Regions from separate parts of the Pantoea trifolii genome, predicted to be linked through region 1. Evidence: predicted binding sites of a transcription regulator. Region 1 holds the regulator's gene; the other holds the start of a gene.
The links. Region 1 encodes PhoB, which activates phosphate uptake and scavenging genes when phosphate is short. Its sites were predicted from a motif close to CTGTCATAAAACTGNCNNAT; they were not measured.
Positions count from the first base shown of each region.

Region 1 (14,742 bases):
GCTGATTATTAAGGATCTGCGTCAGCGGTGTGTCGAACTTGCGCTGGCGGATATAGCGGGAGAATTCAGGATAACGCAGTAAATTGAGGATGTTCTGGCCGTTATCTTCCGGCCAGCGCAGGCCAAGATGCTGCTGCGCCAAGCCGTTGCACCAGAAAATGGTGCCCTCTTCGGTGGTCAGCACCACCGCATCCGGCAGCGATTCGGCACCGCTGCGGAAACGTTTGATCAGATTGCCCAGCTCGCGGCGGCGACGCCGGTTGCGCAACTGCATCTGATACAGGCCATAAAACAGCGGTTCCCAGCTGCCGCGTCCGGTGGGCGGCGTCATTGAACGATCGACCCACAACCAGTGCGACAGACGCATCAGATTGCTGAAGTGCCAGAACATCACGCCGGTCACCGCAATCAGCAGTAACCACGGCAGATATCCGAACAACAGACCCAACACCAGCGCAGGTAAACAGACCAGCGCCAGCTCGGTCAACAATCTCTTCCAGGAGAGTCGTTCCAGCACGGTAAAAACTCCGTTTACGTTTAGTAGCGGGCAGAGAAACGATACCCTGTTCCGCGAACGGTTTGAACCATGCGATCGTGGCCGGTCAATTCCAGCGCTTTACGTAAACGGCGAATATGCACATCGACGGTGCGATCTTCGACATACACATTGGTGCCCCAAACGTGGTTCAGCAGCTGTTCGCGGCTGTACACGCGTTCCGGGTGCGTCATAAAGAAGTGCAGCAGTTTGTATTCGGTCGGCCCCATCTCCAGCGGCGTGGTTTCCGACATCACGCGATGTGAGGATGGATCAAGGCTCAGGCCCTGCATCTCAATCACCTCTTCCACCGCCATCGGTGAAATACGGCGCATCACCGCTTTAATACGCGCCATCAGCTCTTTGGGTGAGAATGGCTTGGTGATGTAATCATCCGCGCCCACTTCCAGACCGCGCACGCGATCCTCTTCTTCACCGCGCGCCGTCAGCATCATCACCGGGATGTCACGCGTCATGGCTTCACGCTTCAAATGCTTAATAAACTGAATTCCGCTGCCGCCGGGCAACATCCAGTCCAGCAGAATTAAATCAGGCCAGGGTTCGATCAGCTTACCAATCGCGCTGTCATAATCTTCCGCCTCAATAGGCTGGTAATCATTCTGTTCCAGCACGAAACATAACATTTCACGGATGGGAGCTTCGTCTTCCACAACCAAAATGCGCTTAGCCATTGTAACTCCTGCTAGTGTGACAACGTGTCACGGGGATTTGCGGCGCCATTATGCGTCAGTTTTGTGACACTTTTATGAAAAAGCCGCCCTAAGATAGATAGATAAAAAACAGAAATGTCACAATAAAAATCTGCTTTTTTTCTTTGTGATCTTAAGTGGTTATAATTCGCCTTCGCTAAACAGAGCACGGAGCAAACATGCGCATCATTCACACCGCTGACTGGCATCTCGGTCAGTTCTTTTACAGCAAAAGTCGCGCGCGGGAACATCAGGCGTTTCTCGACTGGCTGCTGGATCAGATTGTGCAGCATCAGGTGGATGCGCTGATTATCGCGGGTGATCTGTTTGATACCGGTTCGCCGCCGAGCTACGCGCGTGAAATGTTTAACCGTTTTGTGGTGGCGCTGCAGCCAAGCGGCTGTCAATTGGTGGTGCTGGCGGGCAATCACGATTCGGTGGCGACGCTGAATGAATCACGCGAGCTGCTGGCCTGCCTGAATACGCAGGTGATCACCAGCGCCACGCCGCAGGGAGAACAACAGGTGTTAACCCTGAAGCAGCGCGATGGCGTGTCGGGTGCGCTGCTGTGCGCCATTCCTTTTCTGCGTCCGCGTGACATTCTGCGCAGCCAGGCTGGCCAATCCGGTCGCGAAAAACAGATCTCGCTGCTGGAGGCGATCGAGCAGCATTATCAGCGCTGTTTCGCCGCCGCGCAGTCAATGAGCAGTACGCTGCCGATTATCGCCACCGGCCATCTCACCACCGTTGGCGTCACTAAAAGCGATTCGGTGCGCGACATCTATATCGGCACGCTGGATGCCTTCCCGGCGCAGGCGTTTCCGCCAGCGGATTACATCGCGCTCGGTCACATCCATCGCGCCCAGCGCATCGCCAACAGCGAACATATTCGTTACAGCGGCTCACCAATTCCGCTCAGTTTTGATGAGCTTGGTCGCGAGAAAAGCGTCTTCCTGCTGGAATTTTCCGACAAGCTTAAGGACGTGACGCCGCTGATCATTCCGCACTTCCAGCCGATGCAGATGCTGAAAGGCTCGATGGCGGAGATTGAACATCAGCTGGCGCAGTTCAGCGAGAGCACCAGCGAGCTACCGACCTGGCTGGATATTGAGATCACCACCCAGGAATACCTCAGCGATCTGCAACGTCGCATTGAAGCGCTGACCGAAAATCTGCCGGTCGAAGTGCTGCTGGTGCGCCGCAGCCGCGAACAGCGGCAGCGCAGCCTCGAACGGCTGGAGAACGAAACCCTGAGCGAATTAAAAGTGGAAGAAGTGTTTGCCCGCCGACTGGCGCAGGAAGATCAGCTGGATGCTGAGCAAGCAGAACAGTTAACGCAGCTGTTCCGCACCCAGCTTGCCGCGCTGGAGAATCCATCCGCATGAAAATTTTGACGTTACGTTTTAAGAACCTCAATGCGCTGCGCGGCGAATGGTTTATCGATTTCCGCCGTGAGCCCTTTGCCAGCAACGGATTGTTTGCCATCACCGGCGCCACCGGCGCGGGCAAAACCACCTTACTCGATGCAATTTGCCTGGCGCTCTATCACCAAACGCCGCGCCTCGGCACGCTGTCGCAAACCCAGAATGAGCTGATCACCCGCGACACCGCCGAGTGTCTGGCAGAAGTGGAGTTTGAGATCAAAGGCGAAGCCTGGCGTGCCTTCTGGAGCCAGAACCGCGCGCGCGGCCAGGCCGACGGTAAGTTGCAGGCGCCGCGTGTCGAACTGGCGCGCGTGGCGGATAATCAGATCATCGCTGATAAAGTCGGCGACAAGCTGAAAGCGATTGAAACCCTGTCGGGACTCGATTTCGCCCGTTTTACCCGCTCAATGATGTTGTCGCAAGGCCAGTTTGCCGCCTTCCTCAATGCCAAACCCGGCGAACGCGCCGAATTGCTGGAAGAGCTGACCGGCACCGAGATCTACGGACAAATCTCCGTGCAGATCTACGAACGCTGGCGTAGCGCACGCAGCGAGCTGGATACGCTGCGCGCCCGCGCCGGTGGCATGTCGCTGCTCGATGAAGCGCGCCGCGCAGAGCTGACGCAGCAGCTGGCAGAACTCGCCGTGCAGGAGAAATCGCTTAGCGAACAGCTCACGCTGGCGCAGCATCAGCAACAATGGCTGGTGCAGCAGCAACAGCTGATGCAGGAACAGCAACAGGCCGAACAGACGCTGCTTGCCGCGCAACAGGCGTGGCAGCAGGCGGATGGCGATCGTCAGCGGCTGGCGCGGGCCGAACCGGCAGAAAAACTGCGCGAGAAGCTACAGCAGCGCGAACAGCTGCAAGGCGATCTCCGCACGCTGGAACAGCAATCGCAGCAGCTGCAGGCGCAACAGCAGCAGGCCAAAACCGCGTTGCAACAGGGCGAAAGCCATTATCAGGCCGCGCAGCAGGCGCGCGAGCAGGCGTTACAGCAACAGCAGCAGCTCGAAACGCTGCTGACCGAGCAGGTTATCCCGCTCGATCAACGCATTACCACCCTCTCGCAGCAACGGGATGAACAGCAGCGGCTGCATCTGCAGCAGCAACAGGCGCTGCAAACCAGCCAAACCGCGTTGAGCCAGCAACAGCAGGTAAGTGAACGTTTACAACAGCAGCTAGTGCAGCAGCAGGAATTCCGCACCCGAGAAGCCGCCGTCGCCGATTGGGGCGCAGAACTGACGCGCTGGCAGGCGGAGATCGCCCGGCTGGATGAGCGCGAGCAGACGTTGACGCAGCTCATCGCGCAGCAGCAACAGCAGCGCAGCCAGATGGAGCAGCATCAGCAGGCGCAGGCTCAGCGTGAAAAAGCGGCGCAACCGTTGCAGCAAGCCGAAGCGCAGGCCGCGCAGCAGCGTCTGCAAGCGGAGCAAGCACTGACTTCGCTTGAGGCCGAGATCACCAGCGCCAGCCTGCGCGACGCCCTGGCGCAGCATCAAACGCAACGTGCCGCACGCCAGCAGCTCAGCCTGCTCGCCGCGCAGTGGCGCGCGCTGCAGCCGCAGCGCTTGCAGCGTCAGCAAAAACTGATGCAGCTTCAGCAGCAGCATCAGGAAGCTGAACAGGCGTTACAGGCGCTGCGCGACGAGTACAAACGGGAACATCAGGCGTTGCTCGATGTGCGCAAAATCTGCGAGCTGGAGCGCACCATCGCCCAGCTGGCCGACGAGCGCGCCAAATTGCAGCCGGATCAGCCCTGCCCGCTGTGCGGCTCGTGTCAGCATCCGGCAATCGCGCAATATCAACAGCTTGAACCCGGCGCCAATCAGCAGCGTTTAACTGAGCTGGAAACGCGCGTGGCACAGCTGAAAGAGTCCGGCACCGCCAAAGGTGAGCAGCAGAAGCTGTCGCTGCAACAGCAGCAGGCGTTGCAGCAGGAGATCGCTGATTACGACCAGCAGCTGGCGACGGTGAACACCCAATGGCAAGCGCTGAGCGGTGAGCTGGCACTTACCTGCACGCTGGAGCAACAGGACGACTTTACGCAATGGCAACAGCAGCAGGATGCACAGGAACAAACTCAGCTGCAGCAGCTCCAGACGCGGGAAAATGCCGCGCGCGCGCTGCAGCAGGCGAAGGATGCGCATCTGCAACAGCAGCAGCTGTGGCAGCAGCATCAAAATCAACAGCAGCTGGCGCTTCAGCAGATCGTTAGCACGCAGCAGACGCTGGATGAAATCAGCCAGCGTGAGACCCGCGAGCGCAGCGCCATGCAGCAACTGGCGCAGCAGCTTGAACAACAGTTAGCGCAGCATCAGCTCAGTTTGCCAGACGCGGCTGAGCGGGAAAGCTGGCTCCACAGGCTACAGCAGCGCTGGAGCGCATGGCAGGAAAATGAGCGCTTACACGGCGAGTTGCAGCCGCAGCTGGCAAAAGCCGAAAGCGAGCGCAGCAGCCTGCAGCAGAATCTGGCGCGTGAACAGCAGTGGCTGGATGAGCTGCAGCAGACGCTCAGCGCGCTGCAACAGCAGCGCCAGCAACAACAAGAACAGCGTCAGCAGCTGTTTGGCGATCGTCTCGTAGCAGAAGCTCGACAGCAGCAGCACGCCGCGCTGCAACAGTGTGAACAGGCGCTGGCGCAGCAGCTACAGCAGTGGCAGCAGGCGCAAAGCTCGCTGCACAGTCTGAATGGCCAGTGTGAGCAGATCGCGGCGCAGCAACACACTTTGCGTGAACGCGCTGCCGCAGCCGAAAGCGCCTTCCTCGCCGCGCTGCAGCAGAGTGATTTTGCCGATGAAACGGCGCTGCGTGCCGCCCTGCTGGATGAGCGCGAGGTGCATGAACTGCGCCAACAGTTACAGGTGCTCGATCAGCAGCGCCAGCAGCAACTCACCCTCAGCGAGCAGCTCACGCAGCGCTGCACCGCGCATCAGCAGCAGCGCCCGGCCGATCTCAGCGATGAAGTCGCCGCCACGATTCAGCAACAGCTGGAACAGCTGCGCGTGACGTTGCGTGACAACGCCCGTCAACAGGGCGAAGCGCAGCAGCAGTTGCACAGCGATGCACAACAGCGTTTACAGCAGCAATCGTTGCTGACGCAAATCGCTACGGATGAAGTAGAGCTGGCGCAGTTGGGCCGCCTGAACGATCTGGTAGGTTCGGCCAAAGGCGATAAATTCCGCCGCTTCGCACAAGGCCTGACACTCGATCATCTGGTGTGGCTGGCGAACCGTCAGCTCGATCGCCTGCACGGTCGCTATCTGTTGCAACGCCGCATCAGTGAAGAGCTGGAGCTGGAAGTAGTGGATACCTGGCAGGCCGACGCCACGCGCGATACGCGCACGCTGTCGGGCGGCGAGAGTTTCCTCGTCAGCCTGGCGCTGGCGTTAGCGCTGTCGGATTTGGTGAGTCATAAAACGCGCATCGAATCGCTGTTCCTCGACGAAGGCTTCGGCACGCTGGATGCCGAGACGCTGGACACCGCGCTGGATGCGCTCGACGCCCTGAACGCCAGCGGCAAAACCATAGGCGTGATCAGCCATGTGGAAGCGATGAAAGAGCGTATTCCGGTGCAGATCCGCGTCCGCAAGATGAACGGTCTGGGTTACAGCAAGCTGGAGTTGCCAGGGGAATAAATCAGGTCGCCATGAATGGCGACCCTACGATGCTTAGGCGGGCACCGGTTTTTTATCTCACTGTCGCCAACTTATAACGTGGGCCAACCAGCAAGCCGCCCTGCTCGTTCTGCGCCAGCAGACGGGCGCTGGTCACCCCGGCGATGGTGTGTGCCTTATCCGACACATTGCTGGCAATCTGCTTGATTGCCGCTGACACCAACATGCCAATAATGCCACCGTTATTGTTGTTGCCATCTTCCGCGTCGCTGGCGGTGGCAATGCCTTGCCACAGCTCTTTACCGCTGCGCAGATCTACCAGACGCGCCGTCGCCGACACTTTGGTCACGCTCTGGATCACCTGATAGCTGCTGCCGTAATCGGTCACCGAAATATACAGCGCGCTGTCGGCGTGGAAGATGTCATGCAGACGCTGCGGGCTGACAGCCTGAATTTCATGGCCATTGGTCAATCCGTTCTGCTGGAAGGTTTCATCCACTACCGCCACAGGGAACACGTAATAGCCCGCTTCCGCCAGCGGACGCGTTACCAGCGAGGTGAAGCTGTTCGCCGCATTCACATCCGGCGCGCGGTTATCCGCAGGCAGCACCAGAATCGAGGCCGGTTTGCTGGCGCGGAAGGCGCTGTAGTCGTACGGTTTTTTGTGCGCGCAGCCGGTCAACAGCAGCGCGGCGAGCACGCCTAAAGAAACAATCAGCTTTTTCACTGAGCAACTCCTTGTTTTTTCTTCATCAGAAAGTCCATGTATGGCGCAGATTCCGGGAACAACTGTTTCTCGGTGGCAAACTGGCCGAAGGCTTTATCGGTATCTCCGGTTTTGGCGTACAGCAAACCGAGCTGCGCGTGCAAGCCCGGCGCGACCGGTTTGTTGACCGATTTAGCTTTTTCAATATCCAGGTTCAGTGCTTCAATCTGTTTCTGCGGATCGCTATCTTTTTTGTAGTAGCTGTAAATCTGCTGCTGGTAATCGCCCCAGTAATAGATCGGTTCCGGCCCTTTTGGCGCACAGCCTGCCAGCATGCCCGCAGCGATCAGCGCCGCACTCAGTTGCAACATTTTCATGCTCAATATCCTTATTTCGCCGGACGCCATGCGCCGCTGTTAATGCCATCTACTAAGTGATCAACCGCTTCACGAATCGCCAGATCCATCACTTTACCGTTGAGGGTTGAGTCATAGCTGGTGGTGCCGCCGAAACCAATGATTTCACGCGCTGAAAGCTGGTATTCACCCGCACCCTGCGCGCTGTACACCACTTCTGAGGTGGTGACATCAACTACATTCAGGTTGACTTTGGCATACGCGACCTGGCTCTTACCGCGTCCCAAAATACCCCACAGCTGCTGATCGCCCACTTCTTTGCGGCCAAATTCAGTGATATCGCCGGTGATGATGTAAGTCGCACCTTTGATGTTCTGTTCGCTCTTCTTAAAGCCCGCTTCCTGCTGCAACTCTTTCAGGTTGCTGCGATCCAGCACGTTGAAGCGATTGGTCTGCTGCAGGTGGGTGACCAAAATGGTTTTCGACTGATTGCCAAGACGATCAACGCCATCAGAGAAGATGCCGTTCATGTAGGAGGAGCGGTTATCAAACTGGCCAACCGCAATCGGGCTGCGCACGCCCTGATACGCGGGCTGGCTGGCCGCACGCACCTGTGGCGCTTCAATGGCGCGTGACGATTCGGTTGCGCAGCCGCTGAGCAGCGTGACGCTTAACAAGGAGAGTGCCGCAAGGGCATATTTTTTCTGCATTTCTAATCCATGAATCAAAAGGGGATAAAGCCGCGAGGCTGCGGCAAATTCTGGTTCTGCCGACAGTCAGAGTAATGCCATAGCATTGGTTGAGTCGGTCTGTAGACTGTCGGCAGTGAGGGAAAGGATCTTTAGTGAAAATACAGGCACATTAATGAATTTAATTAATCGAATGGCGGGATTATTGGGCGGGTTAATGATTGTGGTGGCGCTTAGCGCTTGTCAGCATTCTCAGCCAAAGCAACAGGATAGCATCGTCAACCTGTGCCAGCCGCAGAGTGCGCCGGGCAGCGCATCCTGCAAATGGGCTGATGAGATGCAGCATCAGCTCAACCAGCATTTCCGCGATGCGCGGCGTTATGCCGGTCAGCAATGTCTGGTGCGGCTCGAGTGGCAAAACAGCGGGCGCTACGCGGTGACGCAGACGCAAGGCGACGAAACGCTGTGCCTGCGCGCCTGGCAGTTGATTGGTCAAAGCAAAGATTTACCGCCGCCGCCAGAGATTAACCAGCCAGCGTGGTTCGGTTTTGCCCCGGCGACGCCGAGCCATCCTGGCGCCACTGGCGCGGGCTGATGCCAAACCAGCGGCGGAAGGCGCGGGAAAAGGCGCTGACTTCGGAGTAACCGAGCAGCAGCGCCATCTCTGAAATCGGCAGCTGCTTCTGTTGCAGATAGTGCGTTGCCATCTCGCAGCGCACCTTGTCCACCAGCGCGGTGAAACTGATGCCCTCTTCGCGCAGCCGCCGTTGCAGCGACCAGCTCGACAAGCCCATTTTTTCGGCAATCTCTTCCAGCACCGGTTCGCCCTGCATCAGCGACAAATTCACCTGCGATCGCGCCTGTTCCACCACGCTTTGCTGGCTGGCAGAACTGTTCAGGCGGCGAATGGCATCCTGCATCACCATCAGCAGCATCGGATCCTGCTCCGGCATACTGCGCAGCAGATCGCGTTTCGGGATCAACAACGAGTTGAAGGGTTGATCAAACCACACCGGCGCATCGAACACTTTGCAGTGCTCGTGCCACTGCTCCGGGCGCGGATGTTCGAAGTGCACTTCGCGCGGCGCCCAGTTTTTGCCGGCGACGTGACGGATCAAGTTGAGGAACATGCCGAGCGTTAGCTCCGCATCCTGACGTCGTGACAGGATCGCGCCGTGGCGCACCTGATAATCGAGCCGCCAGCACTCGCCTTTGTCCACCAGCCGCGTCAGCGTGTCGTGCTGATGCCATGGAAAGGCATTCACCACGTTGTGCAGCGCCTGCTCCAGCGTCGGCGAACAGAGGCCGATATACCCAATCAAGCCTAATGACTGCGGTTTGAACTGCTTGCCGTAATGCAAACCGAAGTTATCAAAACCGGAATGACGCGCCGCTTCTTCCATCACGCGGCAGTAGTTCACCAAACCCAGGCTCAGCGTGGGGCTCGCCAGCAGTTCGGAGTTAATGCCGCTGATGCCAAAGATGCGATCGACATCGCCGCCTTTGTCAGTGATAAACCCGCTCAGTCCGGTGGCGGCCGCTGCCAACACGCCGCGGTTGCTGGCGCTGACGGACAAAGCGCTGAAGGCTTCAGTGGGTGTGATGAGTGATTGCATCGGAACCTCTGCGTGTGGCGCATGTGAAACAGGTGGAGGATTCCAGCAATTTTCGTACCAGGCGAGTGATTTGCGGATTTCGTCGTAGGGTCGCCATTCATGGCGACCTCAATTGCGCCGCAACAGCGCAAAGCTGCTCACTGCTGGTGCATCAGACGCCGACCGGCAGCTGATTGGTTTCCAGATAACGTCGGCAGAGACGCACCGAGTGATCGGCCCAGCGCGGCCCGAGACTCAGCGCCATTTCCGTTTCCGCGTGCGATCCCATCCACGCGGTCATCTGAATGCGACGCTGGATCAGCAGCGTTGGCACCAGCGCCATCTCTTCATCGCTGATGTGCGCCACTTTTTCGTAACCGAGGATCCAGTTATCCACCCATTCGGCGGCGCGCGGATGATGCTCAACGAAACTGATCGCCGCCGCCAGATCGTGCAGATACCAGCCGAGCCCGCAGTCATCAAAATCGATCACCCGCGTTTCGCCTTTATGCAGCAGCAGATTGGTCAGACGCAGATCGGCGTGGATCAAACCATAACGATCCGCCCCTTTGCCGAAGCCTTGTAGCTCTTGCCCGACGCGCGCCACTGCTTCGGCGACGATGCCGTGATCGGCCGGATTGAGGTTCGGCGCATCCTGCCAGCGTCCCCAATGGCTTTGATCGCTGACCATGGTGTGGTGATCCCAGATAATGCGCTGGAAACCTGCCGGTTTCTGCCAGCTGCGGCTGTGCTGATGCAGACGCGCGGTGATGTGACCAAGCTGCTGAAAAGCTTTGGGATCGACATCGGTGGTGGGCATGTCACCCTCGATCCAGTGGAACAGTACCGCATAACGCTCTGCGCCATTTGTCATCGGCAGCGTCAGCACGGTTGCGCCATCGCTGGCCGGGATCGCCTGCGGCACCATGATGCCGATGTCGCGCAGCGCATCCAGCCACAGCAGCTCGCTCTGAATGTCCGCTTTGCTGTGATAGTGAGGACGATGCAGACGCAGCGCGTAGCGTTTGCCCGCCGCCTGCAACAGGAAGGTGGCATTTTCCGAGCGGCACAGCAGCTTCAGTTCGCCGCGCAGTGCCGCGGGATAACTGGCCAACGCCTGATGCGCCAGCAGGGTGATTTCAGCATCGGTTAAGGTATCGGATTGTTCGGCACTCATTCATCAATCTCCAGCATCAAGCAAGTGGTATCAGCATGGGATGACGTCGTCCTGACTGCTTGACCGCAGACAACCCAAAGTTGACCGCAGCGTGCATCTGGCACTTTTCTTGCCTCAGAGTTGACCGTGGAGGACAAAACTCACTGCGCCCGCGTCAAGTTTTCCCGCGCCAGCCAGCGGCATTATCACTTCACTGTAGCGCAAAGATAAAAAAGCGCGGTGAAGCTGCCGCACCAACAATGACGACGGGGAAAAGACGATGACGAATAAGCTCAAACCCACGCTGGGCACCCTGCATTTGTGGGGCATTGCAGTTGGACTGGTGATTTCTGGTGAATATTTTGGCTGGAGTTACGGATGGGGCGTGGCGGGCACGCTGGGATTTCTCATCACCACCGCGATGATCGCTACCATGTATACCTGTTTTATTTTCAGCTTCACCGAACTGACCACCGCGATTCCGCATGCCGGCGGCCCATTTGCCTACAGCCGCCGCGCGTTCGGTGAAACCGGCGGCTTGATCGCGGGCCTCGCCACGCTGATTGAGTTCGTATTCGCACCGCCGGCGATTGCCATGGCGATTGGCGCTTACCTCAACGTGCAATATCCCGATCTCAATCCGAAAACCGCCGCAGTCGGCGCCTATATCGTCTTCATGACGCTGAACATTCTCGGCGTTAAATTGGCGGCGATGTTCGAATTGGTGGTCACGGTGCTGGCGGTTCTGGAGCTGCTGGTGTTTATGGGCGTGGTGTCGCCAGGCTTCAGCATCGCCAACTTTGCCGCGAACGGCTGGGCGGGCAGCGATCACTTCGGCATGCCGGCGATGTCGGGTATCTTCGCCGCGATTCCGTTCGCCATTTGGTTCTTCCTGGCGATTGAGGGCGCGGCGATGGCGGCCGAAGAGGCCAAAGATCCGAAGCGCACCATTCCCAAAGCCTACATCACCGGTATTCTGACGCTGGTGGTGCTAGCGATTGGCGTGATGCTGCTGGCCGGTGGCGCTGGCGACTGGCGCAAGCTGTCGGACATCAACGATCCGCTGCCGCAGGCAATGAAGATGATTGTTGGTGAAAACTCCAACTGGATGCACATGCTGGTGTGGATTGGTCTGTTTGGGCTGATTGCCAGCTTCCACGGTATTATTCTTGGCTATTCGCGCCAGTTCTTTGCCCTCGCCCGCGCCGGATATCTGCCACAGAGTTTGGCCAAGCTGTCGCGCTTCCAGACGCCGCACCGCGCGATTATCGCCGGGGGTTTGATTGGTATCGCTGCCATCTACAGCGATGGCTTTATCAATCTGCAAGGCATGACGCTGACCGCCGCGATGATCACCATGGCGGTGTTTGGTGCGATTGTGATGTATCTGATGAGTATGCTGAGCCTGTTTAAACTGCGCCGCACTGCGCCAGAGATGGAACGCAGCTTCCGTGCGCCGGGCTATCCGATTGTACCCGGCATTGCGCTGGTGCTGTCGCTGGTGTGTCTGGTGGCGATGCTGTGGTTTAACCCGGTGATTGGCGGCCTGTTTGTGGCGATTATGGCGGTGGGATATGTCTACTTCCTGGCGACCAAAGCCCAGCGCGATAACGCACCGCAGGATTCGATGTTAGTGGGTGAGTAAGTGGGTTAGTGCTGGCTGTCCCCCATCCCGGCCTTCCCCCGCAAGCGGGGGAAGGAGACGCTGCCACATGCAGCCTCCAAACTCACATATAGCAGCATCTTCCTCCCCCATTTATGGGGGAGGACCGAGGAGGGGGACAGCAGGCACAAACCGAGGAGGGGGAAAGCGAGCACATACAGAGGTGCGTAAAAGAAACTACCCTTTCAACGGCCACAACCACGCTGCCCCGCGCACGCCGCTCGAATCTCCGTGCACCGCCTTCAGCACCGGCGTTTCACATTCGCGGCCAAACACCCACTGCTTCATCAGCGCCGGCACGGTTTGATACAGGCGATCGTTATTACTCATGCCGCCGCCCAGCACAATCACATCGGGATCCAGCAGATTCACCACCTGCGCCAGCGATTTCGCCAGACGCATTTCGTAGCGATTCATCGCCAATTCCGCCACCGGATCCTGCTGCTCAATCAGCTTGATGATCTCCGCACCTTTCAGCGCTTTACCACTCAGACGCTGATAATCGATAGCGAAACCGGTGCCCGACACAAAGGTCTCAATGCAGCCCTGCAAGCCACAATAACAGGGCACTTCGGCGCGATGGCGCAGTTCATCTTCGTCCATCCACGGCAGCGGATTGTGGCCCCACTCACCGGCATTGCCGTTACCACCAATGCGCGACTCACCGCCAATCGCTACGCCCGCGCCCGACCCGGTGCCAATTATCACCGCAAACACCAGCGGCTGACCCGCGCCCGCGCCATCTACCGCTTCGGAAACCGCCAGACAATTCGCGTCATTGGCAATGCGCACGTCACGATTCAGCGCCTGCGCTAAATCCTTATCCAGCGGCTGACCGTTCAGCCAGGTGGAGTTGGCGTTTTTCACCCGCTGTGTATAGGGCGAAATCGTGCCGGGGATGCCGATGCCTACCGTGCCCTGCTGGCCGGTTTTCTCCTCCGCCAGCAGCACTAAATCGACAATCGCCTGAACCGTGGCAGCGTAGTCGTCACGCGGCGTGTTAACGCGATGACGGAACAGCTCCTGACCCTGATCAGACAGTGCAATCACTTCAATTTTGGTCCCGCCTAAATCAATCCCGATGCGCACGATTTATTCCTCATTATTCGTTCTGGTGACAAATACAGTAGAAGGCTGAATCGGGAAAGGCAATGAAACCCATCCGATGTTTCGCTATCATGCGCGCTGACTTTGAGACTTGTGCGCCCGATCGCACCCACGGTAAGGAATCCCGATGTTGTGGTTTAAAAATATGATGGTTTATCGTCTGAATCGTGACATTCCGCTGTCCGCAGACGATCTGGAAAAGCAGCTCGACGCCTTCACCTTCTCGCCGTGCGGTAGCCAGGATATGGCGAAAACCGGCTGGGTTTCACCGATGGGCAACCGCAGCGAAGCGCTGACGCATGAAATCAACGGTCAGATGGTGATTTGCGCGCGCACCGAGCAGAAAATTCTGCCGTCGCCGGTGGTGAAGCAGGCGCTGGAAGCCAAAATCGACAAGCTGGAAGCGGAACAGAGCCGCAAGCTGAAGAAGACTGAGAAAGACTCGCTGAAAGATGAAGTGCTGCACAGCTTGCTGCCACGCGCGTTTAGCCGTTTCAGCCAGACGTATATGTGGATCGACACCGTTAACAACCTGATCATCGTCGATTGCGCCAGCGCTAAGAAAGCTGAAGATACGCTGGCGCTGCTGCGTAAAAGCCTCGGTTCGCTGCCGGTGGTACCGCTGACGCTGGAAAATCCCATCGAGCTGACGCTGACCGAATGGGTGCGCTCTGGTGAGCTGCCAGCCGGTTTTGCCTTGATGGATGAAGCCGAACTGAAAGCGATGCTGGAAGATGGCGGCGTGATCCGCTGTAAGAAGCAGGACCTGATTTCTGACGAGATCGCCACGCACATTGAAGCCGGTAAAGTGGTCACCAAACTGGCGCTCGACTGGCAGGAACGCATTCAGTTCGTCATCGCCGATGATGCTTCAGTGAAGCGTTTGAAGTTTAGCGACACGCTGCGTGAGCAGAATGATGACATTGACCGCGATGATTTCGCCCAGCGTTTCGATGCCGATTTCATTCTGATGACCAGCGAATTGGCTGCGTTGATCAGCAATTTAGTAGAAGCGTTAGGCGGCGAAGCGAAGCGTTAATCCCCCTCGAACCTGGTCGTCATGAATGGCGACCCTACGACAGACCTGCGCGGATTTTCGTAGGGTGCGCATTCATGCGCACCTATTACTCAGCAATAAAAAAACCTGCGCTTCACAGAGAGTCGCAGGTTTAAGATGTTCTACAGGT
Region 1 is NZ_JANIET010000001.1:1,027,550-1,042,291, reverse strand. Features, by position in the region: gene phoR (phosphate regulon sensor histidine kinase PhoR) at 1-517, opposite strand, end outside; gene phoB (phosphate response regulator transcription factor PhoB) at 538-1,227, opposite strand; gene sbcD (exonuclease subunit SbcD) at 1,425-2,630, shown strand; gene NQH49_RS04705 (SbcC/MukB-like Walker B domain-containing protein) at 2,627-6,304, shown strand; gene NQH49_RS04700 (DUF799 domain-containing protein) at 6,357-7,010, opposite strand; gene NQH49_RS04695 (DUF4810 domain-containing protein) at 7,007-7,366, opposite strand; gene NQH49_RS04690 (CsgG/HfaB family protein) at 7,378-8,055, opposite strand; gene NQH49_RS04685 (cell envelope integrity TolA family protein) at 8,210-8,629, shown strand; gene qhpR (AraC-like transcriptional regulator QhpR) at 8,559-9,650, opposite strand; gene NQH49_RS04675 (phosphotransferase enzyme family protein) at 9,802-10,806, opposite strand; gene eat (ethanolamine permease) at 11,066-12,430, shown strand; gene mak (fructokinase) at 12,626-13,537, opposite strand; gene rdgC (recombination-associated protein RdgC) at 13,683-14,594, shown strand.

Region 2 (14,742 bases), 1.4 Mb from region 1:
TCGGTTGCAGCAGTTCCTGCGTACTCAAACGATAACCGAATCTGACTCAACGGCTCTCAGCCAGGCGGCGCGTTTGCTTAGCGAAGCTGGCGATCACCTGCAACGTCTTGAACTGCGTCAGCTTAGCCAGATTGATCCGCTACTGGACCGCATTCGCAATGCAGTGGTGATGCTGGAGCGCTGCGATATCTCAACGTCTGACGCCGTTTCAGCGCTGCCTGAAGTGGTTTCGTTTGAGAAGCCCGTGCTGGCGCTGGCGGATGCAGAAGCCAGCAGTTGGGTGTATGTGCCGGCTCCCGGTGCGCCTCTACCGGATGTGAGGCGGCTGCGCCATCGGACATTTATCAGTGGTGTGGGCGCAACGCTGCTGAGTGTGTCGCTGATCTTCGCCGCTTACTATTTCGTTAAGCAAAATACTGAGCAGGAATCACCGTTGCAGCAGGCATTGCTGACTTCTATATCGCCAATTCCTGCGCCGCTTACACCGGAAAGGATTGCCGAACTACAGGCTAATCCACCTGAATGGCTGAACGACGGTGCATGGCTGGAGCAAACGCAGCAGCAACTGAGCTGGCTGCTGGGCGTATCGCCGGACTGGAATCTGCAGCACGGTAATGCACTGGTGACGCAGGCCAATCTGTTGTTGCCTGATTCGGATGCGGTTAAAACGTTGAGTGCACGCTGGCACAAGCAACTTAAAGCGGCAGCGCTGCCTGCTGAGAAGATGCAGGGATGGCAACAGGGCATGGAGCAGCTCAACATGTTGTCACAGCGCCTGAACGGACTGGACGAGAAGCGCGGAAAGTATCTGACGGTGAGCGAACTGAAAACGGCAGTCTATGATATGACGCAGGCGTTCAACGGGACGGTGCCACTGGAAGAGGAGTTGCGGGTGTTGCAGCAATCAGATGGTGACGTTCCACCCCATCAATTAGCACAAGCGGAAACGCACTTGAAGCAGCTTATCGCCAGGTATCAAGAGTTAGTCACATCAGCAAGAGAATAGGATTAAGCAAAATCTGCGGTCTACAGAAAACAGGCAAAAAAAAAGTCTGAACGTTAGTTCAGACTCTCTTTCAAAATATGGCGGTGAGAGGGGGATTCGAACCCCCGATACGTTGCCGTATACACACTTTCCAGGCGTGCTCCTTCAGCCACTCGGACACCTCACCACATTTTTTTGTCAACCGCGCTGGGTCAACGGGGCGCTACTATAGGGAGATCGCTGAAAAGGGTCAAGTGCTATTTTCTCCTTTTTTTCTATTCGCTTAAGCTCTGAGCGTATTGCCGTTAGCCTGCTCATCATGGTGATTCTGTCATCAAATCATTCCCTTTCTGTCACAAAAATGTCACCGCACTGTCGCAGACTTGTCCGCGGAAACATTTGGTTATATCTATGGATAAGGATGCTTATAAATGAAACAGATACCTCTCTTTACGGTTACGCTGCTGGCTTCGCTGATCGCGACATCAGCAGTGGCAGAAGATGCGCAATATTCCCGCGCCGCTAACGGTGATGTCACCGAACACGGCGGCGCGCGTCGTCTCACCGGCGACCAGACCGAAGCGCTGAAAGCTTCACTAAGCAATAGCACCGCGAAAAACGTGATTCTGCTGATTGGTGACGGCATGGGAGATTCGGAAATCACCGCCGCGCGTAATCAGGCGCGTGGTGCAGGCGGTTTCTTCCCCGGTCTTGATGCGTTGCCGCTTACCGGTCAATACACGCACTATTCATTAGACAAGAAAACCCATAAGCCAAATTACGTGACGGATTCCGCCGCCTCAGCCACCGCGTGGGCCACCGGCACCAAATCCTATAACGGCGCGATAGGCGTCGACGTGAACGGCAAAGATCAGGTAACGATTCTTGAGCTGGCGAAAGCCGCCGGTAAAGCCACCGGCAACGTCTCCACTGCTGAGCTGCAGGACGCCACGCCAGCGGCCCTGATCGCCCACGTTACCTCGCGCAAATGCTACGGCCCGGAGAAAACCAGCGAGCTGTGCCCAACCAATGCGCTGGAGCAGGGCGGTAAAGGATCGATTACCGAGCAGATGCTGAAAACCCGTGCGGACGTTACGTTAGGCGGCGGCGCGAAATCCTTCGGCGAAACCGCCAAAGCCGGCGAGTATCAGGGCAAAACCCTGCGCGAACAGGCTCAAGCGCTGGGCTATCAGTGGATTGATAATCTGGATGGCATGAACGCCATTCAGCAGGCAGATCAGAATAAACCGGTGCTTGGCCTGTTCGCCGACGGCAATATGCCGGTGCGCTGGCAGGGACCGAAAGCCAGCTATCATGGCAACATTGATAAGCCGGTAGTGACCTGCGAAGTGAATAAAGAGCGTCCAGCTTCGGTACCAACGCTGGCGCAGATGACCAAAAAAGCTATCGATCTGTTGAGCACTAATGAGAAAGGCTTCTTCCTGCAGGTAGAAGGCGCGTCGATTGATAAGCAGGATCATGCGGCTAATCCATGCGGTCAGATTGGTGAAACCGTCGATCTGGATGAAGCGGTGCAGCAGGCGCTGGCATTTGCGCGCGAGCACGGCGACACGCTGGTGGTGGTGACCGCCGATCACGCGCACAGCAGCCAGATCGTGGAAAACGGCACCAAAGCACCGGGCCTGACGCAGGCGGTGAACACCAAAGATGGTGCGGTGATGACCATCAGCTACGGCAATTCAGAAGAGGATTCGCAAGAGCACACCGGTTCGCAGGTGCGTATTGCGGCGTATGGCCCGCATGCGGCAAACGTGGTGGGCTTGACCGATCAGACCGATCTGTTCTTTACCCTGAAGAATGCGATGGGGTTGAAGTAACGGCGTTATTGTTGGAAGGGTCGCCATAAATGGCGACCCTGGCTTACAATCCGCGTTTTGCCATCAAGCGCGCTAAATCCACTAAACGATTCGAGAAGCCCCATTCGTTATCATACCAGGCAAGGATCTTCACCAGATTGCCGCCAATCACCAGCGTAGAAAGCCCATCGATAATCGATGAACGGGCATCGCCCTGATAATCGCTCGATACCAGCGGCTCATCGCTGTATCCGAGAATCCCCTTCAGCGGACCTTCTGCCGCCGCCGCTTTAAAGGCGTCGTTCACCTCTTCTGCTGTCACATCGCGTTTCAGCGTCACGGTCAAATCAACAATCGAAACCACCGGCACCGGCACGCGCAGGGAATAGCCAGTCAATCGACCGTCCAGCTCCGGAATCACCCGACCGAGCGCCTTCGCCGCACCGCTTGAATAAGGCACAATCGACAGCGCCGCCGCTCGCGCACCGCGCAGATCTTTCTCTGGCTGGTCGTGTAGCACCTGGCTGTTAGTATAAGCATGCGTGGTATTCATTAAACCGTGCTCGATGCCAAACGCTTGATGCAGCACCGCCGCCGCAGGCGCTAAGCCGTTAGTGGTGCAGCTGCCGTTACTCACTACAAAGTGCTGCTGCGGATCGTAACGCTGATCGTTCACGCCCAGCACAATCGTCAGGTCATCGTTCTTGCCCGGCGCGGAGATAATCACGCGCTTAGCACCGCCGCTGGTGATGTGCACAACGGCTTTGTCGCGTTCGGTGAAGAAGCCGGTGGCTTCAATCACGATATCCACGCCGACATCGCGCCAGCGAATATTCGCCGGATCGCGCTCGCTGAACACGCGCACTGCTTTGCCATCAATGCGCAATTCGCCTTCGCCTGCTTCCACTTCTGCCGGCAGTCTGCCGAGCAGGGAATCGTGTTTCAACAGATGCGCGAGGGTTTTACTGTCGGTGAGGTCGTTGATGGCGACGATTTCAATATCATCGCTGCCCAGCGCTGCGCGAAAAACGTTACGTCCGATACGGCCAAAGCCGTTGATGCCGATCTTAGTCATGATTGACTCCTTTTCCGAGGATGCTGGAGTCACTCTAAGCCGATGGTGTGATGGCGTAAACGCCAAAAAAGGATCACTTTACGCCAATTTTCTGCAGTGAAAGCGTTGGCGATATTCGCCCGGCGTGAGATGCAACTGGCGCTCAAAGCTGCGTCGTAAATTGATGCTGCTGCCGAAGCCGGTATGTTGCGCGATGCGATCCAGCGTGTCGTTGCTTTGTTCCAGCTGTTCACGCGCGGCGGCGAGGCGCGCTTCGGCCACATAGCGCGCGGGCGGTGCGCCGGTTTCACGGGTGAACACGCGGGTAAAGTTGCGCGGGCTCATGGCGACGCGCTCCGCCAGCTTCTCCACCGACAGGTCGTCGGCGAGGTTGGCGCGGATCCAGCGCTGCAGTTCAGCGATCGGGCCAATGCCGCTCGGCGTTTGCAGATGAAAACGGCTGAACTGCATCTGTCCGCCGGGACGACGCAGATACATCACCATATCCTGCGCGATATCACGCGCCACGCTAAAGCCGAAATCCTCCTCCACCAGCGCCAATGTCAGATCAAAGCCCGAGCTGACGCCGCCGGAGGTCCAGATCGGTCCGTCCTGAATAAACAGCGGGCCGCCTTCCACCTGAATCTCGGGATAGCGCGACTGCAAGGTATCGAGCAAGCGCCAGTGCGTGGTGGCGCGGCGACCCGCCAGCAAGCCGGATTCCGCCAGTAGCATCGCGCCGCCACACACCGACACTACGCGGCGCGCCTGCGGAGCCGCCAGCTTAATGAAATCGACCACCATATTGCCTTCTTCCGCGCTGTCGCCGCGTCCGGTGATCATGATGGTGTCCCACGCACTGCGCGGATCGAGATCGGCCAGTTTGAGGTCGGCTAATAGATTGAGGCCGGATTGGCCGTGGATCACCTGATGCGATTGAGTGGTGGCGAGGCTGACGCGATAGCGTTGCTGGTCAACGCCAACCGGAAGGTGCTGATTGGCGCGCATCAGGATGTCGGCGATACCCGCCGCTTCAAACAGCATGCCGCCGTCGGGCACAATAATCAGAAAGGTTTTCATGGCGTGAAATGGATTTTTTTACGGAATAGGCCAAGTGTCTCATAAGGCAGGGATTAACGCCATGTACAACCGATCACCATTTATGACGACCTCGTATTAATGAATCAACCTCATAGACCCAATACTATTTCAGGCCATTATCTTCACAATACCATCCGCTAACATGGAGGAATTCGATCTCTCTGGAATTCAACATGGGTCACGCCTCAACGCGTACGCAATCCTTCACCGTCAAGTCGCGCGGTTTGCCGTTTATTCTCATTCTGAGTGCGTTGATGGCGATCACCTCGCTATCCACGGATATCTATCTGCCCGCCATGCCGATCATGGCGCGCGAGTTGCACGGCGATGCGGAACTCACCATCACCGGATTTCTCATTGGCTTCTGTATTGCCCAGCTGATTTGGGGGCCGTTGAGCGATCACTTCGGCCGTAAAACGCCGCTGTTTATTGGCCTGACACTGTTTGTCATCGGCTCAGTGGGTTGTGCGCTCTCCACTGACATCACCCACATCGTGTTCTGGCGTGTGTTCCAGGCTTTAGGCGCTTGTACCGGACCGATGCTGGCGCGCGCCATGATTCGCGATCTGTTTGCTCGCTCGCGTGCTGCGCAGATGCTCTCGACGCTGATGGTAATTATGGCGATTGCGCCAATTGCCGGGCCGCTGTTGGGCGGGCAGATGATCCGCGTGACATCCTGGCATGCCATCTTCTGGCTTTTAGCGGCTATCGGCGGCGTGATGCTGATGTTGATCTGCTGGTTGCCGGAAACCTTGCCGCCGGAGAAACGGGTGAAAGCCTCGCTGCCAGGCGCGTTTCGCAACTATTTCGCACTGCTGAAAAATCGCCATTTCATGAGGTTTACCCTGTGCGTGGCGTGCTATTACGTTGCGGCCTATGCCTTTATTACCGGCTCGCCTTTTGTCTACATCTCTTACTTCGGCATTGATGCGCAGCACTATGGCTGGCTGTTTGCGGTCAACGTGGTGGGTTTGATGGCGGTGAGCATGGTCAACCGACGTTTAGTGCATCGCTATCCGCTTGAGTCGCTGCTGAAGTGTGCGGTGTTAACCGCCACCGTGGCGGCGCTGATCCTCGCGCTCTGCAGCAAACTGCAGTTCGGCGGCATCGTGATGATCATTCTCTCGGTGTTCGTATTCTTCTCGATGAACGGCATCATCGCCGCCACTTCAACTGCGGCAGCGATGGATGCGGTGCCGAATATGGCGGGTTCCGCCTCGGCGCTGATTGGCTCGCTGCAATACGGCAGCGGCATCATCTCATCGTTGCTGCTGGCGCTGTTAAGCGACGGCACGCCGTGGACCATGGGCTGGATTATCGCGCTGTTTACCGTGGCGAGTGCGGTCATGGCGATCACCGCCGCCACGGCAAAGTCGCACCACTGAAACGAGGAAAACCTTCATATGAATACATCAACAATGCAGCCCGAGACGCTCTCGGCACGTCAACAAGCCATTCCGCTGATGGCGGCGTTTATGGCAACCAGCAATATGGAAAAACTGGATGGCGCACTTAATCAGGGGCTGGACGCCGGATTGACGGTAAACGAAGCCAAAGAGATCCTCGTGCAGCTGTATGCCTACACCGGTTTTCCGCGCAGTCTCAACGCCCTGAGCGCGCTGATGAAAGTCACGGAAGCGCGCAAGCAGCGCGGTATCAGGGATGAAGTGGGCAAAGAGCCGGTGCAGCCGGTTCCGGTGGGCGATGCGCTGCGTCAGCTGGGCACCGATAACCAGACCAAAATTTCTGGCGCGCCGGTGCAAGGACCACTTTTCGACTTCGCACCGGTGATCAACCAGTTCCTGCAAACCCATCTGTTTGGCGATATTTTTGCCCGTGACAACCTTGACTGGCAAAGCCGCGAGCTGGCGACAGTCGGCGCATTGGCCGCCACGCCGGGCGCAGAATCGCAGCTGCTGTCACATACGCGCGCCAGCTTGCGCGTAGGGATCACGCGCGGCCAGTTGCAGCAGCTGGCGGAGGTGTTGCGCGCTAATGGGGAAGTTGAGGCGGCGGAACGCGCGGAATGCGCATTGCTGGCAATCTAGGTTAGCTGTTGATTAGAGAGGAAAGATTGTTGAAAAATACGCTTAAAATCTGGAGCATCTGTCTGCTGGCGACCAGCTTTATCGCCGCCGCACAGGCGGAACCTTTAGTGATTCAGGAACAAGGTAGTTTTGCGGCGGGCGGCACGGTGATAACCGCGCCAGGGCAGTTCGATGCCAAAAAGCCGCTGGATGCCGCAGGCCAGACTTATCATGGCGATCACGCGGCGGTGTTTTATCAAATTCCACCGCATGCGCATAAATATCCCATCGTGATGCTGCACGGCGCCGGGCAGTTTTCCCGCACCTGGGAAAGCACGCCGGATGGCCGCGAAGGCTTCCAGAACCTCTTTCTGCGGCGCGGATTTGCCACCTATCTGGTTGATCAGCCGCGTCGCGGTAGCGCCGGTCGCAGTACGGTGGAGAGCACGCTAACGCCGAAACCGGATGAGCAGCTGTGGTTCAATCAGTTCCGTCTCGGCGTGTGGCCCAACTTCTTCAAAGGCGTGCAGTTCTCACAGGACAAAGAGGCGCTGAACCAATACTTCCGCCAGATGACGCCCAATACCGGGTCGTTTGACGTCAATGTGATTTCGGATGCGCTCTCCGCCGTGGTCGATAAAAGCGGTCCCGCTATTCTGTTTACCCATTCGCAGGACAGCTGGCGCGTAAGGCTGGCGATGGCGCGCCAGTGGCGAGATGTGGTGAATAAACACGGTGGCGATGTGCAGGTAATTCACCTGCCGGAAATCGGCATTAAAGGCAACACCCATTTCCCGTTCTCCGACCTGAATAACGTACAGATCGCCGATCAGGTCAGCCATTTTTTGCAGCAGAAGCATCTGCAATAGCTCAACGGCAGGGTTTATGGATTGATGAATACAACTAATAAACCCTAGCTGATTACCGGGTCTGACCAAATCAATGCGCTGGCGTTATGCTTTTGGAAACTCTCAAAAGGATAACGCCATGCACACTGTAAAACTCAATAACGGCCTCGATATGCCTCTGCTGGGCTTTGGTGTGTTTCAGATGACCGATGCCGCCGAGTGCGAGCGCGCGGTAATCGACGCCATTGAAACTGGTTATCGCCTGATCGATACCGCCGCCTCCTACCAAAACGAAACTCAGGTGGGCAATGCCCTTAAGCAGAGCGGCATCGCGCGCGATGAGCTGTTCGTCACTACCAAATTGTGGCTGCAGGACACGAATTATGAAGGTGCCAAGGCGCAGTTTGAGCGCTCACTCAATCGCTTGCAGATGGATTATGTCGATCTCTATCTGATTCACCAGCCGTACGGCGATATGCACGGCGCTTGGCGTGCGATGGAAGAGTTGCAGCAGGCGGGTAAGATCAAAGCGATTGGTGTCAGCAACTTCCAGCCAGATCGTCTGGCGGATCTCATCGCCTTCTTCTCGCACCGCGATCCCGCGATGGTGGAGTGGCTGACAGGCCGCAAACTCGACGTTTAATGCCTGGCGCTTCATGTCGATGCATTTTCGATTGCATCGACATTTTTTTATATTTGACGTTTTTTTCTCAATGGGTATGCTCAGCCACGTCAGGATCCTCCGGCCAGGATTGGTTTAGACGGTTACAGAGAGCCCATGAAAAACAGTAATGATAAACAGCTATGCGACATTGCGATTGGTGATGCCGTGCTTGAATTATTTAATCAGGATGCACCGGTCTCGCGCACCACGCTGCTCGCGCAATTAGAGAAGATGATTCATGCCGGTGACACGGCGGAAGATGTGCGAGTCGCCCGACTGGCTTTAGATTTGGTGAAGAGCAGCAGCACAGCCAACAACGCTGAGAAATCTGAAGAGAACGTGATGAGCTTTAGGGCTAAAAACGTCGCGGCGGATGACTCCACCAAGCACTGATGGTTGCATGCCGGACACGGGTTGTCCGGCATAACGTCAGGATTTACCAGTGGAACTTATTCGAATCTTCCCACTCTTTGACTTCTTTCTCCGCACGGTCTTTTTCATAACCGTAGCGTTCCTGGATTTTACCGACCAGCTGATCGCGTTTTCCCTCGACCACGGTCATATCATCATCAGTCAGGTCGCCCCATTTTTCCTTCACTTTCCCTTTGAACTGCTTCCAGTTGCCGCTAATACGATCTTCGTTCATGTCGAACTCCCTGGTTAGTGGTTACTGTGTGCTCCCCTTTGCTGGCCTGATGCCAGCGGGTGAATTAATCCTGGCACAGGATTTGCGATTTGCCTGGCAGGGCTGTGAGCTAACTCGAAGATTTGAAATTGCGTGAGGTGGAGCGGTGATAAAGTCAGGCTTTACAAGCTAACTCATTGCTCTAAAAGGCGTTATGTTTACCTGGCTATACAGGCAATGGTTTGTTGCGATATAGTAACCGCCGATAAGACATTTCCGTCAAATTTTGGAAATCCGCATTACCCAATGCCATCCGCTATGAGCAAAACGCCAACCATCGACACGAAAAGCAGAGAGCGTGGCCGCCCAAGAGAGTTCGATATCGAACAGGCTCTGGACAAAGCCATGATCGTTTTTCGTCAAAAGGGGTTTCATGCCGCTTCATTGAACGATTTGGGCGAGGCGATGGGGCTGACGGCGGGCAGCATTTATAAGGCTTTCAAAGACAAGCGCAGCCTGTTTCTGCTGGTGTTTGAACGCTACCTTTCGGTGCGCAATGCCGATCTGCGTCAGCGTCTGGCGCAGTTCACCACGGGCCGCGAGAAGCTCAGCGAGCTGCTGCAGTTTTACCTCGATTCCGCGCGGGCGGTGGAAGGTCGCACCGGCTGTTTAGTGGTGGGCAGCGCAGTGGAGCTACAGGTGCTGGATGACGATCTCTCGCAACTGGTGAGTGAAGCGGTCATACGCAATAAAAACTTCCTTGCCTCGTTACTTAAGCAGGGCCAGGAAGATGGATCGGTAACGCCCAATCTGGATGTCGATACCGCCGCCGGATTGATCCTCTGTATCGCCTTTGGCATGCGCGTTGTGGGCAAGATCACGGATGTAAAAGATGAACCTGAGACCATCAAGTTAGTAATGAAGCTGCTGGACTAAAATTTGTCTAATTAGGAGGCGGATACTTCCTAAATAAGCGAAGCGTAAAGCCGGAGGGCAAGTGAAAGACGAAGATTCAGATATTACGGAAGAGATTCGCGCATTGGTGGGAAGGGTGGTGACACGTATCCTTCGTCCTGATGAAGCGCTTACCGTTCAGGAACTTATTGGCGCGTTGTATCGCCTGAGTTTGCGTTCCACTGATAGCAAAACCAAAGTTGCCTGCGAGAAAGCCATTCGTATCCTGGCGAAAAAACTGCACTAATAAGGTCGCGCGTGCCGCGCCTTGTTGTTCCCCTCTGCTGAAGTCTGGCAATCCCTCGCCAAACACCTCTCTGATTAAAGCGGGCGATGCGCGGTCTCTTTCGCCTTCCACAGCGCAAATAGCGTGATCAGTAATGCCAGGCTGACATACAGCGATACCCACAGCGTGCTGCCCATCTCTTTGTACAAGGTTGTAATGATCAAGGGCGCAAAGCCGCCGCCGATGATGCCCGCCAGCGTATAAGCCAATGACGATCCGGCGTAGCGCACATGGCTGGGGAACTGTTCGGTGACAAACGCCGCCTGCGGTCCGTACATCACCGCATGAATCAGCAAGCCGCCAATCACCGCCAGCACGATCAGCACCGGCTGTGAGCTATCCAGCAGCACAAAGAACACAAACGACCAGACAATGGCCAGTAGCGCACCGGCAATGTAAACCGGGCGACGGCCGAGTTTGTCGGAGAGCGCGCCAAACATCGGTACCGTGATCGCATTGCCGATCGCACCGAGCATGGTGGCCATCAACGCCAGCGGACGCGGCAGCTGCAGCACAGTGGTGACGTAAGTGAGAGTGAATACCACCACCAGCGCATACAGCACGTCAGAGCCAATGCGTGAACCGCCCGCGATCAATAGCTCGCGCGGATAGCGCACAAACACCTCTTTCAGCGGCGTATGGGTGGTTTTCTCCGCCTGCTGCATCGCGACAAAGGTCGGTGTCTCTTCCACGCCGCGACGCAGCCATAAACCAAACATCACCAGCAGCAGACTCAGCAGGAACGGAATGCGCCATCCCCACTCCTGAAACTGCTCGCCGCTCAAGGCCACCGTCACCAGCGTGATAAATCCGGTGCCAATCAAGGTCCCGCACGATGGCCCCACCTGCGCAAACGAGGCGTTACGGCCACGCTTGTTGGCATCGCCATGCTCCATCGACAGCAACACCGCACCGGCCCACTCACCGCCTAATGCAATGCCCTGAATAAAGCGCAAGGCCACCAACAGCACCGGACTCCAGATGCCCCACACCGCATAGCCGGGCAGCAGGCCCATCAGCGCGGTGGTGACGCCCATAATCACTAATGTGGTGATTAATACCGCTTTACGCCCGGCGACATCACCGAGATGACCAAAGATAAAGCCGCCCACCGGACGGGAGATGTAGCCGACCGCATAGGTGGAAAACGCCAGAATCGTGCCGACCAGCGGATCGAAGCTGGGGAAAAATACGTGGTTAAACACCAGCGCCGCCATGATGTTGTAGACCGTGAAGTCATACCACTCCAGCGCGGTTCCAATGGAGCTGGCCGCCGCGAGGCGACCTGTTTTGCTGTGGCTGGCGCGCGCGCCGGAAGCGTGCGGCAACGTTGAGTCGGTATTAGCCATGAGCCATCTCCTGTTTGGTTAACTGCCAGCTGAGGGAGTAGAGCTGTACATCCACGTTAAGCGCCTGCGCGGCGTCGGCGGCGAGGGTTTTACACACCTGCGCGTCGCGGCAGATCAGCAGCAGCATCGGATGCATCGGTCGCGTTGCGCTGGTTTCACGTGGCAGCGGCGAGCTCAGCGTGGTGTCAGGCGTCAGCAAACGTGAGGCGATGTAGCCCGGCGTGTGCTGCACGCTGCTTTGCCAGTTGCCCAGCGATGCAACATCTGTACCGGCTTTCAACGTCAGCACCGCCAGATGGCTGCCAGTGCCTTGTCCATGCTGATGGGAGATGGTGCAGACGCGGCGCATCGGATTGACCATCTTGTTGAGATTCTTCACCGACCATGCGGTCTGGCTTGTGAAGGCGGCGTGATAATCCGCGCTGGTAAAGGCTTCCAGCGATGTGGTTTCGTACAGGCCGAGGTATTTGCGTTCGGCATTCACCGCCTGATAACGCGTACCGCTAAGAAAGCCGCTGATCGCCACGCGCTCTTCAACGTGTTCGTGGTCGTACCATTGGTTGAAATCCGCTTCATCTGCAGCATCGATATTGGTGGCGACAAACAGCATGCCGTGGGGTTGAGTCATGATCAGCTACTCCGTTTCAGGGTGGTTTCAATCGCGGCAGCCCAGCTGAGTAATGCAGCATCGTTGCCATGGGAGGAAGAGAGCATCAGGCCAACCGGCGCAGCGCCGGGCTGATGACAAGGCAGAGAAATTGAACAGCCATCCAGCATGTTGATCACGCTGGTGTTGCGCAGCATCAGCAGATTGACCTGCATATAACGCGCGGGATCCTCGAGCTCGGCCAGCGTCGGCGCAATCAGCGGCACCGTTGGCATCAATATGCTGTCGAAGGGCGCGACCGCCTGCTCGACGCGCTGTTTCCAGTTGGCGCGCAGCTGGTAAAGTTCGGCGGCATCCTCTCCATTCAGCAAACTGCCGCGTTGAATGCGCGTCAGAACCTGCGGATCGTAAGCTTCCGGCTGAGATTGGGCGTAATGCTGATGCCATTGCCAGGCTTCCCACGCGGTAATGCCGCCGCGCGCGTTGATGGTGTCGAGTTCCGCCAGCTCTTGCAGCGGCAGCTCGGTGATTTTCACGCCCTGCGCGCGCAGCACATCAAGCGCATGCAGCCAGGCGGCGCTGACGTGTTCATCAAGGCCAGCCAGCACCCGCGTCTGCGGAATCACGAAATGCGCCTCCGACAGATTCCGCTCATCGATCTGCAGCGGTTGATCGGCGATCACGCTATCGAGCAGCCAGCAGCTGCGCACGTCGTGGGCGATCACGCCGATGCTGTCGAGCGAAGCCGCCAGCGGCAGCGTTCCGCGTTGATCAATGCGGCTGGCGCTGGGTTTGAAACCGGTTAAGCCGCACAGCGCCGCTGGAATGCGCACCGAACCGCCGGTATCGGTACCGACCGCCGCCAGGCACATGCCATCGCTCACCGCCACCGCCGCACCGGAAGAGGAACCGCCAGGAATGCGCTGCTGAGCGCGCTGCCACGGATTGGCGGGCGTACCGTAATGCGGATTGACGCCGAGGCCAGTGAAGGCGAATTCGCTCATATTGGTTTTGCCAACGATGGCGGCACCGGCCTGCTGCAGCCGATCAACTAAGCTGGCATTCGCCGTGGCTACACTGGCGTTGCTCAGCAAGCGGGAACCGGCAGTGGTCACTTCTCCGGCGACATCGAACAGATCTTTGATGCTGATAGGCAGACCATCAATCGCGCTGCGCGGCGGTTGCTGCTGCCAGCGCGCGCTGGCTTGTGCCGCTTGCTGACGTGCAGCATCGGAATACACCTTAGTGAAGACGCGCTTGCCTTCTCCGCTTTCCGCTGCGATGGCACGCAGCGCATCCTGGGTCAGGGTTTCAGGGCTGATTTGCCCGGCGAGCAGCTGCTGGCTCGCTTGCCATAACGTTGTCATAGGAAACCTCAGGCGATAACCGGCAGCGAGCCAGTGATATAGGTGTGTTCTAGCGTGCGGTTCAGCACCGGATCGTGCAGCGCCATGCGGAATTCACTCGCAGGACGAATCCCGCCGATAGCGCTGAGCGTGCCGCACGACATGGCAAAACCCTCCGCGACCTGGCCCGTGGAAAAATAGCGGCTTAGCAGATCAAGTGGTGTCAGCAAAGAGGCGAGGGCGCCTTGCTGATAAGTTACCCAGTCTCCGTTGACGTTGATCCAGGCACGCAGCTCCAGTTGATCCCAGTGCGCTTTGACTTCGGACATGCGCCACGCGTGACCGGCAACCGGTTTGATGCACGCCTGTTTCGATAGCGCCACGCTGAAGGTTTCCAGATGACGATCGGTGTGATCGGAAATCAGCGAAACCCAATATTCGCCGCGATGGAAAAACACAAAGGGTTCGGCTTCACCGGATGTTTGATCGCCGACCACTTCCAGCTGCGTTTGCTGACTTAATTGATTGGTCGCGACACGGTAAAACAGCGGCACTGCACCAGGAGCGGGCACGCCGAGCGCTTCGAGCTCCCTGATATGGTGCAGCACCGCTTCCTGATCGCGTCCAACCCAGCCCGCGATAACAAATTGATTTACCTCAACATCCAGCAGTGCCGCATCGGCGTAATCTGTCGTAAACCGTAATTGCATGGGATAGATCTCCAGTTGAGAAATGCGTGTGAAATTTCACTGTGATTTCAATCTAGCCATTTTCATGCCAGGTTTTTGTGTAATATGTCTCAGTTACCTAATAAGGATTTGCGCGATGAGTAATGTGATGGCTGAAAATGTGAGCTCGCCGACGACACCGAAGAGCATTTCGCTTAATGAGCGCGCCTATCTGGCGTTCAAGCACCGGCTGATCACGCTGCGCTATAAACCGGGCGACTATCTCAATATCGCGCAGGTGATGGATGATCTTGAGATGGGCAGAACGCCGGTGAATCAGGCGGTGCATCGGCTGGAGACGGAAGGGCTGTTGCAGATCATCCCGCGCAAGGGCGTGATGGTATCGCCGCT
Region 2 is NZ_JANIET010000001.1:2,454,285-2,469,026, reverse strand. Features, by position in the region: gene NQH49_RS11495 (VasL domain-containing protein) at 1-1,006, shown strand, start outside; tRNA gene NQH49_RS11490 (tRNA-Ser) at 1,085-1,172, opposite strand; gene phoA (alkaline phosphatase) at 1,417-2,823, shown strand; gene gap (type I glyceraldehyde-3-phosphate dehydrogenase) at 2,867-3,877, opposite strand; gene NQH49_RS11475 (GlxA family transcriptional regulator) at 3,956-4,936, opposite strand; gene NQH49_RS11470 (multidrug effflux MFS transporter) at 5,131-6,342, shown strand; partial or broken gene NQH49_RS11465 (carboxymuconolactone decarboxylase family protein) at 6,361-7,005, shown strand; gene NQH49_RS11460 (alpha/beta hydrolase) at 7,035-7,853, shown strand; partial or broken gene NQH49_RS11455 (aldo/keto reductase) at 7,972-8,415, shown strand; gene NQH49_RS11450 (hypothetical protein) at 8,611-8,889, shown strand; gene NQH49_RS11445 (CsbD family protein) at 8,933-9,142, opposite strand; gene NQH49_RS11440 (TetR/AcrR family transcriptional regulator) at 9,440-10,057, shown strand; gene NQH49_RS11435 (hypothetical protein) at 10,119-10,322, shown strand; gene NQH49_RS11430 (MFS transporter) at 10,397-11,710, opposite strand; gene NQH49_RS11425 (DUF4286 family protein) at 11,703-12,338, opposite strand; gene NQH49_RS11420 (amidase) at 12,341-13,684, opposite strand; gene NQH49_RS11415 (DUF2848 domain-containing protein) at 13,693-14,373, opposite strand; gene NQH49_RS11410 (GntR family transcriptional regulator) at 14,489-14,742, shown strand, end outside.
Region 2: the regulator PhoB is predicted to act here: its motif matches at 1,336-1,355, upstream of phoA (alkaline phosphatase).